Regions from separate parts of the Dyadobacter sp. HNCC25DJ184 genome, predicted to be linked through region 2. Evidence: riboswitches for the same ligand, from Rfam matches in the RefSeq annotation. Region 2 holds a riboswitch; the other holds the start of a gene.

Region 1 (8,246 bases), on a different contig from region 2:
CCGTGTTGCGAATCACTGCGGCGTGCACATCCGATCTTTTTAATTGTGAAACAAGCGTTCCGATATGTGGCTCTATGATATCAGGCCTTTTCCGGGCTGCCCAGCTCACGCTCCAGGCAGCACGTTGTGTCAGTCTGGCGTCGTCTGATACGAAACAAGCCATTAATTCCGAGAAGTTTTTTGGGGATGCTATTGCATACTCTGCTATCCTTAGAGCTCGCTCTTTGGATTGGTTTTGATCCGCTAAAAGTTCTTCTCTGATATTCATATTTTCTGTCTAAACGCAGAGTTGGGAGAGTTTGACGCGGAGTTTCTCAGAGTCTTGGATTTATAGTAAAGAGCTCCGGAAGTACGACATAAAAAGTGCACAAAAACTCCGCGAAACTCCGCGTTTAACTCATTTAACTCCGCGTTTAAACTCTAAAACCGATCTTCCGTAATGGTCATTGGTTTTCCCTTAATCAAACTCAACTCCTTTGAAATCGAGCCATATTTAACAGCCTGTTTTTGAGTACTTCCTGATGTTAAAGTTACGGAAGCCAGTTTTCCATCGTTCCATTTCATATCGACCGTCACATTTCCCCGGGCTTTCAACCCTTTAACTTCCCCGGATTTCCATGTGTCAGGTAGTGCAGGCAGCAACTCGATCATTCCGGCTTGCGACTGTAACAGCATTTCAACAACTCCGGCGGTCGATCCCATATTACCGTCCAGCTGAAAAGGAGGGTGTGCACAAAGAAGGTTCGAATACGATCCCCCGCCATCCATCATATTTTCACCCTTATCTCCAACAGGCCTCATTACCGTTTTGAATAACTTATGTGCCCGATTGCCGTCATGCAAGCGCGCCCAGAAATTAACTTTCCATGCCAAAGACCAGCCTGTTCCATCATCTCCACGAGCATTCAAACTGATTCTCGCGGCGTCTGCTTCAGATGGCGTTTTGGCTATAGAAATTTGTTTTCCAGGGTGCAGGGCAAATAAATGTGACACGTGGCGATGGTGATTGGTGGAATCGTCCACGTCCTCTCTCCACTCTTGCAATTGTCCCCATTTTCCAATTTGTAAAGGCAATATTTTGTCTTTGATTTTTTGCGCCTGAGCAGCGAAGTCAGCATCTATATTCAAAACTTTGGCGGCTTCGATTGTATTGGTGAGTATATCCCATGCAATTTCATGATCCATCGTCGCACCGGTTGATATCCCGCCTTGTTCGGGAGAATACGAAGGCGATGATACCAAATGTCCTTTGCCATCGTCAGACAAATAATCCATCCAGAATATGGCAGCTTCTTTCATTACCGGATATGCAGTGTTTTTCAAATAAATCTTGTCTTGAGTAAAAGCAAAGTGCTCCCACATATGCTGCGCAAACCAAGCCGCACCGCCAGGGAAGAATCCCCATGGGAAATCCCAACCCGGAGAAGTATATCCATATGCATTCAGCATCGTGTTGACCGTCCAGCCTTTTGTATTGAAGAACTCTTTTGCGGCCAATTTTCCAGGTTCCACAATCGATTGAGTGAAGTCAGAAAGGGGCATATAGCATTCCGAAAGATTGGCTACTTCCGCTGGCCAGTATATCATCTGGATGTTGATGTTGGTATGATAATCGTTCGCCCAGGGTGGATTGGTACTATCATTCCATTTTCCCTGAAGGCTCATTAGCATCGTGCCCGGACGGGAAGCCGATATCATCAGGTAACGACCATATTGAAAATACAATTCTTCAAAACCGGGATCCGGTGCTCCTTTATAATATTGAATTTGACGCTGATTGGTTGGCAAATCAGACGGGGCGTCATCTCCCAGTTTCAGAGAAACACGGTCGAAAAGGTTTTTATAATCCTTTTGATGCTCACTGAGCAATGCCTCATATGCCTTTCCAGAAGCAGCAGTCAATACCTGGCCGTTTAGTTTCCTGTAGTCGTTCCCTTTGTAAGTCGGGAACTTTAGAAGATAATCAGTTGCAGCGGTATGGGTCAACGTTACGGTATGAGCATTTTTGACGGTCAGAATGCCATTCTCAAAACTTGTTTTGCCGTCTGTTTTGATTCCATATGCTGTTTCGAATTCCTGATGATTGTCCTTCAAACTCCCTCCGAAGGTATATTGATTTTTTTCAAAGCTTTCGTACTCCTTTTTATGCGGGGTTTCGAAACGAATGGTATAAGTTTCGGCCGACGTCGACGTGAATTTATAGATCATCACACGAGAAGGATAATTGCCGAAAAATGTTCTTTCAAACTTATCTTTTCCCGCTGAATACGTGACCGTTCCAACTGCTTTGCTGATATCCAGTTCACGTTTGTAATTGGCGATATCTCCTGTATGAGAAACTTTTACATATAGATCTCCCATCGTTTGCTGAGCGCCAAAATCACTGCTGGGAGTATTTCCCTTTTTTTCGTGAATTGCTCCGGTCAACTCAGCATTGGCTAGTTTGTGTGCTTCATCAAGCTTTCCCTGGGCCAGCAGTTCCCGTACCTTCGGAAGACTTTTATAGGCATCTTTCCTCAAACCAAAGTTGTAGTCAGGATTGGCATTTTTTCCACCAGCCCATAAGGTCCCTTCTGAAAACTGCAATCGTTCCTCAGCAGGATCTCCAAAAAACATCACACCGATATATCCGTTGCCGATGGGCAAAGCCTGAGTCATCCAGTCGGTTGCGGGCGCGTCATACCATAATTTTAAATTTGATTTTTGAGCAAACAGCGGTGCTTGCAAGATTAGCAGAACACTGAAAAACAGATAAAGTGTATTGAAAGGTTTTTTCATAATTAAAGGTTTTGGAATATCTGTTGCAAAATAAAACAAAAAAGCCCCACGCCGAAACGGGAGGCTTTAAGACTTCGGCTGTCGGCATTCAGCTATCGACTTCAAGCTTTTACACCGAAGCCGATCGCCGAAAACCGACTGCCCTAATGCTATTTGTTGTCTCCAACCATATCTTCTGGTTTTACCCACTCGTCGAATTCCTCAGGAGTTACATATCCCAGGCCTACCGCAGTTTCCTTTAAAGTTGACCCGTTTTTATGAGCGGTTTGAGCGATCTCAGCTGCTTTGTAATAACCGATTTTGGTATTCAAAGCAGTCACCAGCATCAGTGAATTGTTCACGTGTTTTTTGATATTTTCATGCAAAGGCTCGATGCCGATGGCGCAGTTATCATTAAAAGAAACGCAAACATCGCCGATCAAACGTGCAGAATGCAGGAAGTTGTATGCCATTAAAGGTTTGAAAACGTTCAATTCGAAGTGACCATTTGAGCCACCAATACCGATCGCAACATCATTTCCCATCACCTGAGCTGCAACCATGGTCATCGCTTCACATTGCGTTGGGTTTACTTTTCCGGGCATAATGGAGCTACCTGGTTCATTGTCGGGGATATGAATTTCGCCAATTCCCGAGCGCGGACCAGATGACAGCATACGTATATCATTTCCGATTTTCATCAAACTTACCGCAACCGTTTTTAAAGCACCATGCGCCTCTACGATAGCGTCGTGGGCGGCCAAGGCTTCGAATTTATTTTCAGCAGTAATGAAAGGCAAACCTGTTAGCAATGCAATGTGTTTTGCCACATTTTCGGAATACCCTGTTGGCGTATTGATACCCGTTCCAACGGCAGTTCCACCCAAAGCAAGTTCGGAAAGGTGGGCTAATGTATTATGAATGGCACGCAAACCATGGTCAAGCTGAGATGCATATCCCGAAAACTCCTGTCCCAAAGTTAACGGGGTAGCATCCATAAAGTGCGTACGTCCGATTTTTACAACACTGCGGAATGCTTCGGCTTTTGCTTTAAGGGTGTCGCGTAGTCTGGTGATACCAGGAATGGTTACGTCAACCAAAATCTTATATGCCGCGATATGCATCGCAGTCGGGTAAGTATCATTTGAAGATTGCGACTTGTTTACGTCATCGTTTGGATGCAAAAACTTGGTCTTATCAGCCAGGTCTCCACCTTGCAAAACATGTCCACGATAGGCGATCACCTCGTTACAGTTCATATTCGACTGCGTCCCAGAACCGGTTTGCCAAACCACGAGCGGAAATTGATCATCTAATTGATCTGTTAATATCTCATCGCAAACTCGTCCGATCAAATCACTTTTTTCCTGCGGCAAGATACCGGCTTCGAAGTTAGTGATAGCTGCAGCTTTTTTCAGATATGCGAAAGCTTTGATAATCTCTTTCGGCATTTTGTTGATGTCCTGAGCGATAGGGAAATTCTGGATAGAGCGTTGTGTTTGAGCACCCCAATATACATGTGCAGGCACCTGCACTTCACCCATTGTGTCTTTTTCTATACGGTATTCCATTTGTACGAACGTATTGTATTAGGTAAAAAGGTATGATTCCGATTGACCGGTAAAGTTAGGGTTGGGCAGGGAGTTTTTGGTGATTTTTTTGGATAAATGTTTAGATGTATTACGCAGTAATTAAGGGAAATTGGTTGATTTTTTCTTTGGCTTCCATATGAAGTGTCAGAAGTATTGCGTTTAATCCGCCAAATTGATTGCCGGAAATATGATATGAATTGCATACAACTGGATCCGTTCGGAACCAGCGAATGATTTGCAACTGGAAAATAATTTGTTCTTTTCTAGGCTTTCCGAACAAGGTCATTCGCTGATTTGTCGGTGGTAAAACTGTTGCTGTTCCTTGGAATCTGACTTTTTAACTGGGCACCCATACGTATGAATGGCTGTTCAATAAACTTATATGTAAACAAGGCGATAAATACAGCTAATAGCATTAATGGGGGCATATAAACAAATCCGTTCATATAGCCATTCATGGTATCCGGATTAAAGAAATAGGTGAAAAAAATGTAAAAGATAATCCCGTGGATGAGGTATATGCTGTAGCTTATTTCTCCGAGTATGAGCGAAGACCTCAGCCTCAATAATCCAAAAAGAGAATTGCCAAACACAATGGGAAGAAAAAACAATATCACCGAGAGCTCACCGATCGGTCTGAAGGTTTGATTCAAAGATAGTAATGCAATAAAAAATGAAAGTGTGGACACTATACTCATTTGATTTGAGACCATAACAGGCTTGAGAATGTGATGATATCTTTTGGTTAAAGAAGCAATAACTCCACCGAGAATAAAAAGAATCAGAAATATTGCACCGAAACCCTGGACCTCCATTTTTAAGGCATAACTTATTATCCCTAAAATAACTAACACGATCGCAGTCCTTGATTTGATGAAGAGTGAAACAATCGGTAGAGACAGGTAGAAAGCCCATTCATATCTTAATGTCCATGTAACCCCGGCTGTGATCAAAGTTGCATGGGGATCCCCGTTTATGGTTGGTCCAATAGATACTACACAGTCAGAAAGTTCTTTCAAGAAGGTTCTTTTTGAAACCAGCAAACGCCAGTCGCTTTTGAGCATGGTAAATATAACCGTAGCAGAAAGTACAAAAAAATACAAAGGTGATATTCTGAAAAATCTTGATAGGTAGAAGTCTCGCCAATTTATTCTCCTGTTTCGTTCTGCGTGCTGCAAAATTTTTGTTACAAACAGATATCCTGTGATCATGAAAAAAACTTCCACCGCCACTGTTCCGAAATTATCAATGAATATTGATCTTCGCGTCCATTCCCCGGTGGAAGTCCAGAAATAGAAATTGAAGTAATGTGTCCCGGCAACCATTAGGGCAAGGTAGCCACGCAAACCATCAATGCATCCCACGCGGTTGCCTGTCGGTAAGGCGATATCCAAATTGAATAGCTTTACCAGTAAGATGCAGATTGTAGTGGAGGTGACGAGTAAAAGAATAAAGAGGATATTCAGTGTCATGGATAGGGGTCGGCTCATCGACAGGTTGAGGTTGAAGACGAGGCCTTAAGTAGTGTGTTTGATGAATTGAATTCTTTGTCGTAGCCATTCTCTGAACTACAAGGGTGGTGTAGATTCAAAAAAAACTATATCGGGGTTGAGACTGACGAGTTGGCGTGTTCGTCATTAGCAGGTCAATTTTTTTCGGTGAATATTTTACCTCAAAAAAGATATTCTATCTCTTTGGGAATAGTTTTCTGCCCGTCTCCACTTAAATCAGATCTAGTTAGTCAAGTCTCTTTGTAGACTGTTACCTTTGTACTGTTCTTTGAGAACACCCGTCAATCGGGGTAGTGGTTTTTGGCTTGGAGCCCTCATCCAAAGCAGAAATTAAAAAGGAACCGTGTGAAACTCACGGACAGTCGTGCTACTGTAAGTGCCTAGCCGTCATATACCGGCAAAGTTTTTACCCTCGTGTCCCATTGCTTTTAGCGAGAAGGGCGGTAAAAATGGTACAAGTCAGGAGACTTGCCTCTATCCTCAATGGCCTCACCCTCACGAGCGGGGTAATGTCAAGTATTGATTTTACAAATTTTATTGGTCAAAACGCATGGATATTATTTGCATATATTCATGCTATCTGGCTCGCTTCAGTTCGGGAGCAAGACAGTCCATTAATAGTACTTATTTGAACAAGATGTGGTCTTGCGTGCATGCACGCATTCACCAATTCAAAATTCAGAAAGGACGGGTTGGGTGTTTCCAAGGGTTGTATTTTTTATCAGTTAAAACACAATCTTATGTTATCACAAATTTTGGGTTACCCACGGGTGGGGAGCCAGAGAGAGTTGAAAAAAGCCAGTGAACAGTTTTGGGCTGGCAAAATCAGTAAAGAAGCGTTATATGAAACAGCGCGTGTGATTCGTCACCGCAATTGGGAGCTTCAGCAGCAGGAAGGAATTGATCTGATCCCTTCAAACGATTTTTCGTTATATGATCAGGTGCTGGATATGTCGCTGATGGTGGGTGCGATTCCAGAGAGATATCATCAGTTGATTGATGGTAAGTCTAATCGCGAACTGGATCTTTACTTTGCAATGGCGCGCGGTGTTCAGCGGGAGGGGCTGGATATCAAGGCTATGGAAATGACTAAATGGTTTGATACCAATTACCACTATATCGTTCCTGAATTTGTTCAGGGACAAGCGTTTAAGAGATATTCAGATAAGGTTATCCTTGAATTTGAAGACGCTCGGCAAAAAGGGGTATTGACCAAGCCGGTTTTGATCGGACCAGTTACTTATCTGCTTTTAGGTAAAGAAAAAGAGGAAGGTTTTGACAGAATTGATCTGTTGGACAGCCTGCTTCCCGTATACATTGATATTCTGAAAGAGCTTTCGCAACGTGGCGCGCTTTGGGTGCAGTTGGATGAGCCATGTCTGGTTTTGGATTTGACGGACAGAGAAAAGCTGGCTTTGGAAAGCAGTTATGCCCAAATTCAGGAGGCAGTTCCCCAGTTGAAGATATTGGTAGCCAGTTATTTTGGGGAGCTGGCCGATAACCTTTCCACGGCGGTAGGTTTGCCAGTCGCGGCGTTGCATATTGATGTAACTCGTGGGCCGGAAACGTTACCTGCCATTCTGAGAAATGCTGATTTTGTCAATTCTGGCAAACTGCTGTCGGTAGGTGTTGTAGATGGCCGGAATATCTGGAAAAATAACTTCCGTAAATCTTTGCAGCATATCGAACTTGCGGCTGGAGTTTTGGGAGAAAAGCGAGTAATAGTAGCACCATCATCATCTCTTCTGCATTCACCTCATGACCTTGATCTGGAAAAAGATTCTTCGGTTCTTACTCCGGAGATCAAAAACTGGATGGCGTTTGCGAAACAGAAGCTGACTGAGGTGGTAGCACTTTCAAAATTGGCAGGTAAAGGTCATCTGAACAATGATTTATTTATATCAAATCAGGACGCAATCGAAAGTCGGAAGTCTTCCATTTTAATTCATAAACCTGCTGTAAAATCGCGTGTTGCGTCAGTTCAACCGAGCGATTTTGAAAGAGAGCATGAGTTTCCGGTTCGTCAGCAAATTCAGCTTGAAAAGCTTCAGTTGCCGCTTTTTCCTTCAACAACCATCGGATCTTTTCCTCAGACAGATGAAGTGCGGCAGCTACGTGCCAGTTTGAAAAAAGGGGTTTTAGGTCAAAGTGAGTATGAAAGCAGAATTGAGGAGGAGATTGTGAAATCGCTTCGCTGGCAGGAAGATCTGGATATTGATGTGTTGGTTCACGGAGAGTTTGAGCGCAATGATATGGTTGAATATTTTGGCGAAAACTTATCTGGTTTTGTATTTACTCAAAATGGATGGGTGCAAAGTTATGGTAGCCGTTGCGTGAAGCCGCCGATTATATTTGGTGATGTGGAGCGATTAAAACCTATGACCGT
Region 2 (8,246 bases):
AAAAACATCACCCGGTTTCATCCGGGTTACAAAATTTTCTTCCACCGCTCCGAGGTATCTGCCTCCTTGTAACTTAACCGAAATCGAGGTTTCAGAGACGATGGTCCCCATACTTAGCATATGGCGGATGGCAATACGCCGATCACGAACCATATACCTGTCGTCGACACGCTCTACTTTTTTGAATTCGTCATATACCAGCAGCGACGAACTGCCTGTTGTAATATATCCCAGCAACCACTCCCATTCTGCACGATCCAGAAACTGATATCCGTAAGTACCTCTCACTTCATCAAAAAGCTGCTTTTCCTCAAATCCCTCACCAACCGCCAATGTCATCATCCATTGAGCCAACACATCATATGCATGGACCACAGGCGGACGTTCTTCAATCATATTTTTGGCAACTCCCTCGCGCAATGACACCGCCTCAATCAGCTCCAACGCGTTTGTCGGGCAGAAATAAATTTTGCTCGCAGCACCCGGTCGATGTCCGCTTCTTCCCGCTCTTTGGATAAAACGTGCGATACTTTTAGGACTACCTACCTGAATGACAGTATCCACGGGCCGAAAATCCACCCCCAAATCAAGACTGGCCGTGCATATTACCACCTTTAATCTTTCATCGTGCAAAGCCTCTTCCACCCAATCCCGTATCTCACGGTCAAGCGACGCATGATGCAGTGCCATTATGCCGGCAAACTCCGGATATTTTTCAATAATTGTCCGGTACCATATCTCCGTTTGCGACCGGGTATTGGTAAAAATCAGCGTTGTAGTGCTCTTATTTACAACTTTCACTACTTCATCAATCAACCGTACTCCCATATATCCCGACCACGGCAAGGTTTCAATTTTGCCAGGGAGTATACTTTCCACTTCTATCTTTTTCTCAATACCGGACTTAATCGTGACTGATTTTTCCTCGTCGAGATTAATTCCAAGCAAAACTTTCCGAGCCTCATCCAGATTTCCGATCGTTGCCGAAATACCCCATATCTGTAAGTTAGGACATAAACTCCTGAGTCTTGCCAACGCTAACTCGGTTTGAGTTCCGCGCTTGCTTCCCATTAGTTCATGCCATTCGTCCACTACTATCGTGTGCAGATTTTTGAATAACTCGGTGCTGTTTTTTTGGGTAAAAAGAAGATGAAGACTTTCGGGCGTAATCAGCAATGCCTCAGGTAATTGCTTTTTCTGGCTGTTCCGTTCTTTCGTCCCTGTATCGCCAGTTCTTATTCCGACATGGAGCGGCAAATTCATCTCCAACGCCGCCGTTTCCATATTCCGGTGGAGGTCTTTTGACAGTGCCCGCAACGGCGTGATCCATAAAATCTGAACACCTTTTATTCGTTCCGCCTTTTTCGGGGGAATTGAATTAATATATCTGATCAAAAAAGGGACCCACAACGAATAGGTTTTGCCGCTTCCCGTTGGCGCATTGACAAGGCCACTTTTTCCGGTAAGGTATGCCTCCGCCGCGTCTTTCTGAAACTCAGCCCACTTCCAGCCCTTCGACCGAAACCAGGCCTCCGCCATTTTATATCCTTTAGATTTTGTCAATTTGATCGGCCCGATTTACTATCTGATATTCATTTTTTGGTAATGCAATTAACCATTAAAACCAACAGATTACAATTTCACAAGATCATTCCAGCATTTATCAATTTTGAACAAAAATCCTGCCATAGATTTTGCAACCCATCGTAAACACGCCCCTCTATTGGCAAGCTTTTATTAGAAAAATATTACAATTCCGGGTTCGTTTTTGTACATTACAGTTGAACTTCAAAATCATCAAACATTCTTCATCTCAAAATCAACCATGATTAACTTCCGCACAATTCTTTTTCATATTGCCATTTTGCTGTGTGTCAGCGCATTTATTTCCTGTAAAAAAGATCAAAACAACCAGACAGAAATCGAAACAGACTCGCTTTCAGCAAGTACTTCCGACTCCGTTTCCGGCGACTCTATTGCTGCCGAATCAGCGATTTCCATTTTCAACAGCACCCTTGATTCCGTATATCAGAACGGAGCTAAAAATGTTTTGTCTGCTTTGATCACCGGCCACGAACGGGCTCGCCAGCGAACCGGCTTTGTGGTCAATTCAATATATGATATTCCGGACAGCCTTGTCCGCAAAAAGCCGTTTCTGCTGCTTACCGATATCGACCTTGCACAATCTCCGGAAAAGATTTTTGACATGAGAGAATCCATGTTTGTGCAAATGGCGAGTCCCGCCTGTCTGCTGAATCAAAAGCTCGTAGCTGTAATGGAATATGCGGTTAATTACAGCGGCACAAAAGTGATCGTCGTGTTGGCGAACGGCACCAGTCGTATCATTGGAGCTGCATGTGATCATGTGCAGACCGACAATTTCGGGATCATCAATGAGGAACTAGCCAAAGCGATGAACACCACCCAGGAATTTGCAGATCGGTCGTCAGCAAACAAAAACTATATCAGTCAAATCGCTCAAAACCAGGCTAAACTTTCAGCCAATCAGATTCTAACCCTTAGCCCCATGCTAAAGTCCCTCGAATCAAGCGGCAAGATCGTCATCAAAAGTGCGATATATAATGCGGACGGTACTGTAAAACTGCTCGACTAACCTTCCCTCAAAAACACTCAAATCAGAACGCATGACTATATTATTAAATGCGGAAACCATGTTTCAATTGCCTTTGAGCAACCCTGTGTTGATCTTCTCACTGGTATTGTTCATTATCCTTTTCGTCCCCATTCTTTTAAATAAAATCGGAGTTCCATATGTGATCGGGCTTATACTAGCCGGCGTTGTCATCGGCGAACATGGGCTGAATCTTTTGCGGCGTGACAGTAGTATTGTGCTTTTCGGAACGGTGGGCCTGATCTATATCATGTTTCTGGCAGCCCTGGAAATTGATATGAAAGAGTTCAAAAAGAACAGTAAAAACAGCTTTATATACGGGCTGTTCACTTTTTCATTTCCGATGCTAGTCGCTTCGCCCGCAGCATATTATATACTTGATTTCCCATTGATCACCAGTGTGCTGTTCGGAAGTATGCTCGCTTCTCATACGTTGATCGCCTATCCCGTTGCGGCGCGATATAACGTGCATAAAACAAAAGCAGCGACTATAGCAGTTGGCGGGACAATCATCACCGATATCCTTTCACTTTTGGTACTGGCTGTTATTGCCCGTATGAGTCAGGGGGAAATCAATCAGGCTTTCTGGATACAGCTCGGGGTTTCCGTTGTGGTTTTTGCACTGATCGTCTGGTTTGTTTTTCCAATTATCGCGAGATGGTTTTTCAAGCGGTTTGATGACAACATATCCCAATATATTTTCGTGCTGGCATTGGTGTTCCTTGGCGCATTTTTGGCAGAACTAGCTGGAATTGAGGGTATTATTGGTGCATTTTTAGCTGGACTGGCATTAAACCGATTAATCCCGCACCATTCTCCGTTAATGAACCGAATCGATTTCGTGGGCAATGCGCTTTTCATTCCTTTCTTCCTGATTGGTGTAGGTATGTTGGTGGATTTAAAGGTACTTTTCAAAAGCGCCGAAGCATTAAAAGTGGCTGGAATTATGACTTTGGCGGCTTTGATATCCAAATATATCGCTGCCTGGATCGGACAAAAGACTTTTAGCTTGAACAAAAACGAGCGAAATCTGATGTTCGGATTAAGTTCAGCGCGGGCCGCTGCTACCTTGGCCACAGTTTTGGTAGGATATAATATCATTTTAGGGCAAAACGAAATGGGTGAGCCGATCCGCCTGCTCAACGAAGACGTCCTGAATGGCTGTCTTATCATGATTTTAATTACCTGTTCCATTGCATCCTTTGCAACCGGACAAGCTTCTGCGAAGTTGGCACAGGAGCAGGAGGATGGTGACCGTGAGGCAAGTAATACCGATTCCAGAAATACGCTCATTGCTGCATCGAAAGAATCTACCATCGATTCGATGATTGAGCTGACATTGTTGATGCATCCCAAAAAAATGGACAGCAACGTCTTTGCACTGTCAGTAATCAGTTCCGATACACTGGATCGCGAAAGCGAGGAGCGGCGTCTCAAAACTTATCAGAATAAGATGGTGAGTATTGCCGCGGCCACGGACGTAATTCTGACCCCTCTGATTCGATATGATGTCAATTTTGTTTCCGGAATCCAGCACACACTGGAAGAAAAAAGGATCCATGAAGTGGTGCTTGGGCAAGATTCTCATGAATTATCCGGACTCTCGGCGACAGGAATTAAATCTCAGAAATTGCTCGATAAATGTCCTCAGATCGTATACCTGATTCATGGTATGCAGCCCTTGAATACAGTTCGTAACATGACCGTCGTGTGCTCAGATAAGTTGGAATACGAGCCTTCCTTCCAGATTTTGATGGAACGTGTAATAACAATTTCTAAACAACTTGATTCAGATATTCATTTTTTCAGCACAAAAAATACGTTAAAAACAATTAATCAATATCAGCAGGACAATAAGGGGCCGGATGCAAAATATACCGTTTTCAACAATTGGAGCGATTTTCTGATCTTGTCTCGCGAGGTGCAGAAGGAAGATTTGTTCATTGTCATTTCAGCGCGCCCGGGGAACGTTAGCTTCCATCCCAAACTCAACGACGTACCACGTCACCTGGCCAAATATTTTGATCGCTATAACTATTTACTGATATACCCAGAACTTCAGTCCGAGTTTTCATCAAGCCCAATCAATGAATTTGAAAGAACCGGCGAGCTTTTTCAACAGGGAATCAGCCAGCTGGAAAAAACAGGTGGGAAGCTGAAGAATATCTGGAGGCCGGGGAATTGATTATTAAGGACAATGGAGGAAAGGGAAGAAGGGGGGAAGGGGCGCCAGAGCCATTTTTCATCTCTTCGGGATTTCGCCAAATGATATAGCCTATAATTTGTCAATTACTCGATTTGAAAAAGCCTGAAAGGTCGATATGATTATTTCAATACATGTAAAACTAACCCCTGAGAACTGAAACCTAACACCTAAACAATTACCTTTGCCCCATGGCCGTAAAACTGTTTTTACGTTAAAAGGGAATACCGGTGAAAATCCGGAACAGTCTCCGCTGCTGTAACTCCTTTAAAAATGACTGACTATATATGCCACTGTTGAAAAAATGGGAAGGCTGTCAGCCACGGGAGAAGTCAGAAGACCTGCCTGCAAACACTTTAATCATTGCTTTCGGAGGAAAGGCGACTGAAATTTATGATCTTACAAGAATCACGGTCGAATAACGGCCAGAATGCTCATTTTCGAAAAGTGGCATCAGGTTTTGTCATTGCCATATTCCTGATATCTTCGATTCTGGCCGGATGCCAGTCACAAACTAAATCCCAAAATCCGGAAGAAAAAACCACGGATTTTTACAAAGAACAGGTTAAAATAACGCACGCTAAAGGATTCACTGTCAAATATTTTGACAAATATAAACTGGTGGATATTATCAACCCTTTCGCCAAATCTGCTGATACAGTCAAGTATATATTGCTCGAACGGGGAACTGAACGGCCGGCAGGGTATACAGGTCGCCAATTGATCGAGATTCCGATTCGAAGTATGATCGCCATGTCATCGATGCATATCGGAATGTTAAAATTTCTGGAAGCAGAAAATATCCTCACCGGATTGGGAGATCTTCAATATGTATATTCCCCTACCGTTGTGAATCTGATCAAAGAAGGGAAAATTGCGGGAATTGGTAAAAACAACGGTATCAATCAGGAAAAACTGATATCCCTGCATCCCGATCTGTTTATGGTAATGGGAAGTCCGGGTGCTCAAAAGGAAAATTATCCCGTATTGAAACAAGCGGAAATACCGGTGCTCTCCAATTCTGAATGGGGCGAATCCACTCCACTTGCACGAGCCGAATGGGTGAAACTGATGGCTGTTTTGCTTAACAAAGAAGAACTTGTCAACACAAAATTCGCAAAAATAGAGACCGAATATCAGAAGCTTCAAAAACTCGCTGCTCAGTCAAAATCAAAACCTACAATATTATCTGGTCTGAACACTAAAGACACTTGGTATCTGCCTTCGGGACAAAACTACATGACTGCCTTTTTTATCGATTCCGGAGGAGCTTATCCATGGACAAAAGAGACCGGGACCGGCAGTTTTTCTCTCAATTTTGAAGCCATTTATCCATATGCACTGACCGCCGACGCATGGTTAAATGTGGGTTTTAACCCGATGGATACCAGGCACAGTATTCTCCAGATGGATTCTCGCTACAGCGATTTCAAGGCTTTCAAGAGCGGGAGTATTTATAGCTACAATAACAAAGTGAATGCCGCCGGATCCAACGATTTTTTCGAATCAGGCATGATGGAGCCGGAAGTAGTTTTGGCGGATCTGATAAAAATTCTTCACCCTGATCTTCTGCCAGACCACCAGCTCGTATATTATAAACAGATCCGATAGGCTCCACGATTTTGACCCAAGTCATGCAACGAAATGGTATTTTTCATCAACTCCAGCTCCTTATCTTATTGATATTGGCGCTGTTATGCTTTGGTGCGGATATTCTGACGGGCTCCGTCGGCATTCCTGTGAAGGATGTGTTTTCGATCATTTTCGCGGGAGATCATACTAACACTGCATGGACTTTGATCATTGAAAAAATCAGAATTCCAAAAGCCATTACAGCCGTTTTGGCAGGAAGCGCATTATCTGTTAGCGGGCTGCAGATGCAGACATTATTCAGAAATCCGTTGGCTGGTCCTTCCGAACTGGGGATCACCGCCGGAGCTGCTTTAGGCGTGGCCGTGATTATGTTGGGAGGAGCGAGCTCAGGGATATTCACGATCCGGGAATTGGGTATTTCTGGAAGTTGGCTGGTCATATTAATGGCTTCCTGTGGTTCAGCTGGCGTATTGATGGTTATTCTATTGATATCGAGACGTGTTCGTGACAATGTCATCTTACTAATTGTCGGCATTATGGTCGGCGCCATTACGTTGTCAATTGTGAGTATATGGCAATATTTCAGCGCACCCGAACAGCTCCAGGAGTATATTATGTGGACTTTCGGCTCTCTGGGCGGCGTTTCTGGCGAACAATTATATGTCCTTGTATTGATCGTTTTGCTGGGTTTGATACTGTCTTTTGCTGCTTCCAAATCTTTGAATGCGTTGCTTTTAGGAGAGAATTATGCTCGAACAATGGGGCTATCTATCAGAAAATCAAGACTGCTGATTTTGTTTAGCACTAGCATATTGACCGGAAGTATTACGGCATTTTGTGGCCCAATCGGTTTTATCGGAATCGCAGTTCCGCATTTGGCCAGAACTATATTAAAATCTTCGGATCATAAAATACTGATTCCAGGGTGCTGTTTACTGGCTGTCTCTTTGATGCTGATATGTGATATTTTATCTCAATCGGCAGGAGAAACTTCGGTATTGCCTATCAATGTCATCACATCGCTAATCGGTGCACCTGTTGTGATTTGGGTTATCGTTCGCCTCCAACGCCTGAAACAAAGTTAGCCATGAACGGAGACACGGCATTATTAACGACATATGGACTTTCGATAGGATATCGCCATACCGACGCAAAACGCGATTGGGTTATCAAGGATTTGAATTTGAGCATTTCCAAAGGACAGCTAATATGTTTGCTCGGGCCCAATGGAGCCGGAAAATCAACGTTGATGCGGACGTTATCAGGACTTCAAAACCCTCTTTCCGGGGAAGTAAAAATCTGTGGAAGGTCCGTGTCGGACACCAGGCCAGATGAGCTTGCGCTGAGACTGAGTATGGTATTAACTGACCGGATCGACGCCCCAAATATGTCTGCGGGCGAACTTATTGCATTGGGACGTACACCACACACAGGCTGGCTGGGCAGGTTAAGCAATTTGGATCAGGAAAAAATCAATGAAGCAATAAGACTAACCGGCGTCGAATCATACATCCATCGAAAGATCCATCAACTCAGCGACGGCGAAAGACAAAAAATCATGCTGGCGCGTGCTTTGGCGCAGGATACCGACCTGATCTTAATGGACGAGCCTACCTCTCATCTGGATGTACCCAATCGTGTTGAAATGATGCAATTGCTTCATGAAATGGCTCAGAAAACAGGAAAAGGCATTTTGATATCCACTCACGAACTCGATCTTGCTCTTCAAATTGCGGATCAAATTTGGCTTATTGATCCGCAAATGAGGCTTTTACATGGCATGCCGGAAGATATGGTTCTGAATGGAGCTTTTGAACA

The links. A riboswitch is a leader RNA that binds a small molecule or an ion and turns the genes downstream of it on or off. The one in region 2 is predicted to bind cobalamin.
Region 1: it holds a riboswitch for cobalamin, as region 2 does, so the genes downstream of both, metE (5-methyltetrahydropteroyltriglutamate--homocysteine S-methyltransferase) here and AC1XUD_RS21045 (ABC transporter substrate-binding protein) in region 2, are expected to answer to the same signal.

Annotation. Positions count from the first base shown of each region.
Region 1 covers NZ_JBXHAQ010000007.1:24,980-33,225, reverse strand. The annotation lists gene AC1XUD_RS12210 (hypothetical protein) at 1-268, opposite strand, end outside; gene AC1XUD_RS12205 (glycoside hydrolase family 95 protein) at 421-2,778, opposite strand; gene fumC (class II fumarate hydratase) at 2,928-4,328, opposite strand; gene AC1XUD_RS12195 (acyltransferase family protein) at 4,613-5,839, opposite strand; cobalamin riboswitch at 6,138-6,350, shown strand; gene metE (5-methyltetrahydropteroyltriglutamate--homocysteine S-methyltransferase) at 6,601-8,246, shown strand, end outside.
Region 2 covers NZ_JBXHAQ010000015.1:146,825-155,070, reverse strand. The annotation lists gene AC1XUD_RS21060 (ligase-associated DNA damage response DEXH box helicase) at 1-1,539, opposite strand, end outside; gene AC1XUD_RS21055 (carbonic anhydrase) at 1,826-2,614, shown strand; gene AC1XUD_RS21050 (cation:proton antiporter) at 2,646-4,817, shown strand; cobalamin riboswitch at 5,011-5,198, shown strand; gene AC1XUD_RS21045 (ABC transporter substrate-binding protein) at 5,229-6,446, shown strand; gene AC1XUD_RS21040 (iron chelate uptake ABC transporter family permease subunit) at 6,470-7,513, shown strand; gene AC1XUD_RS21035 (ABC transporter ATP-binding protein) at 7,516-8,246, shown strand, end outside.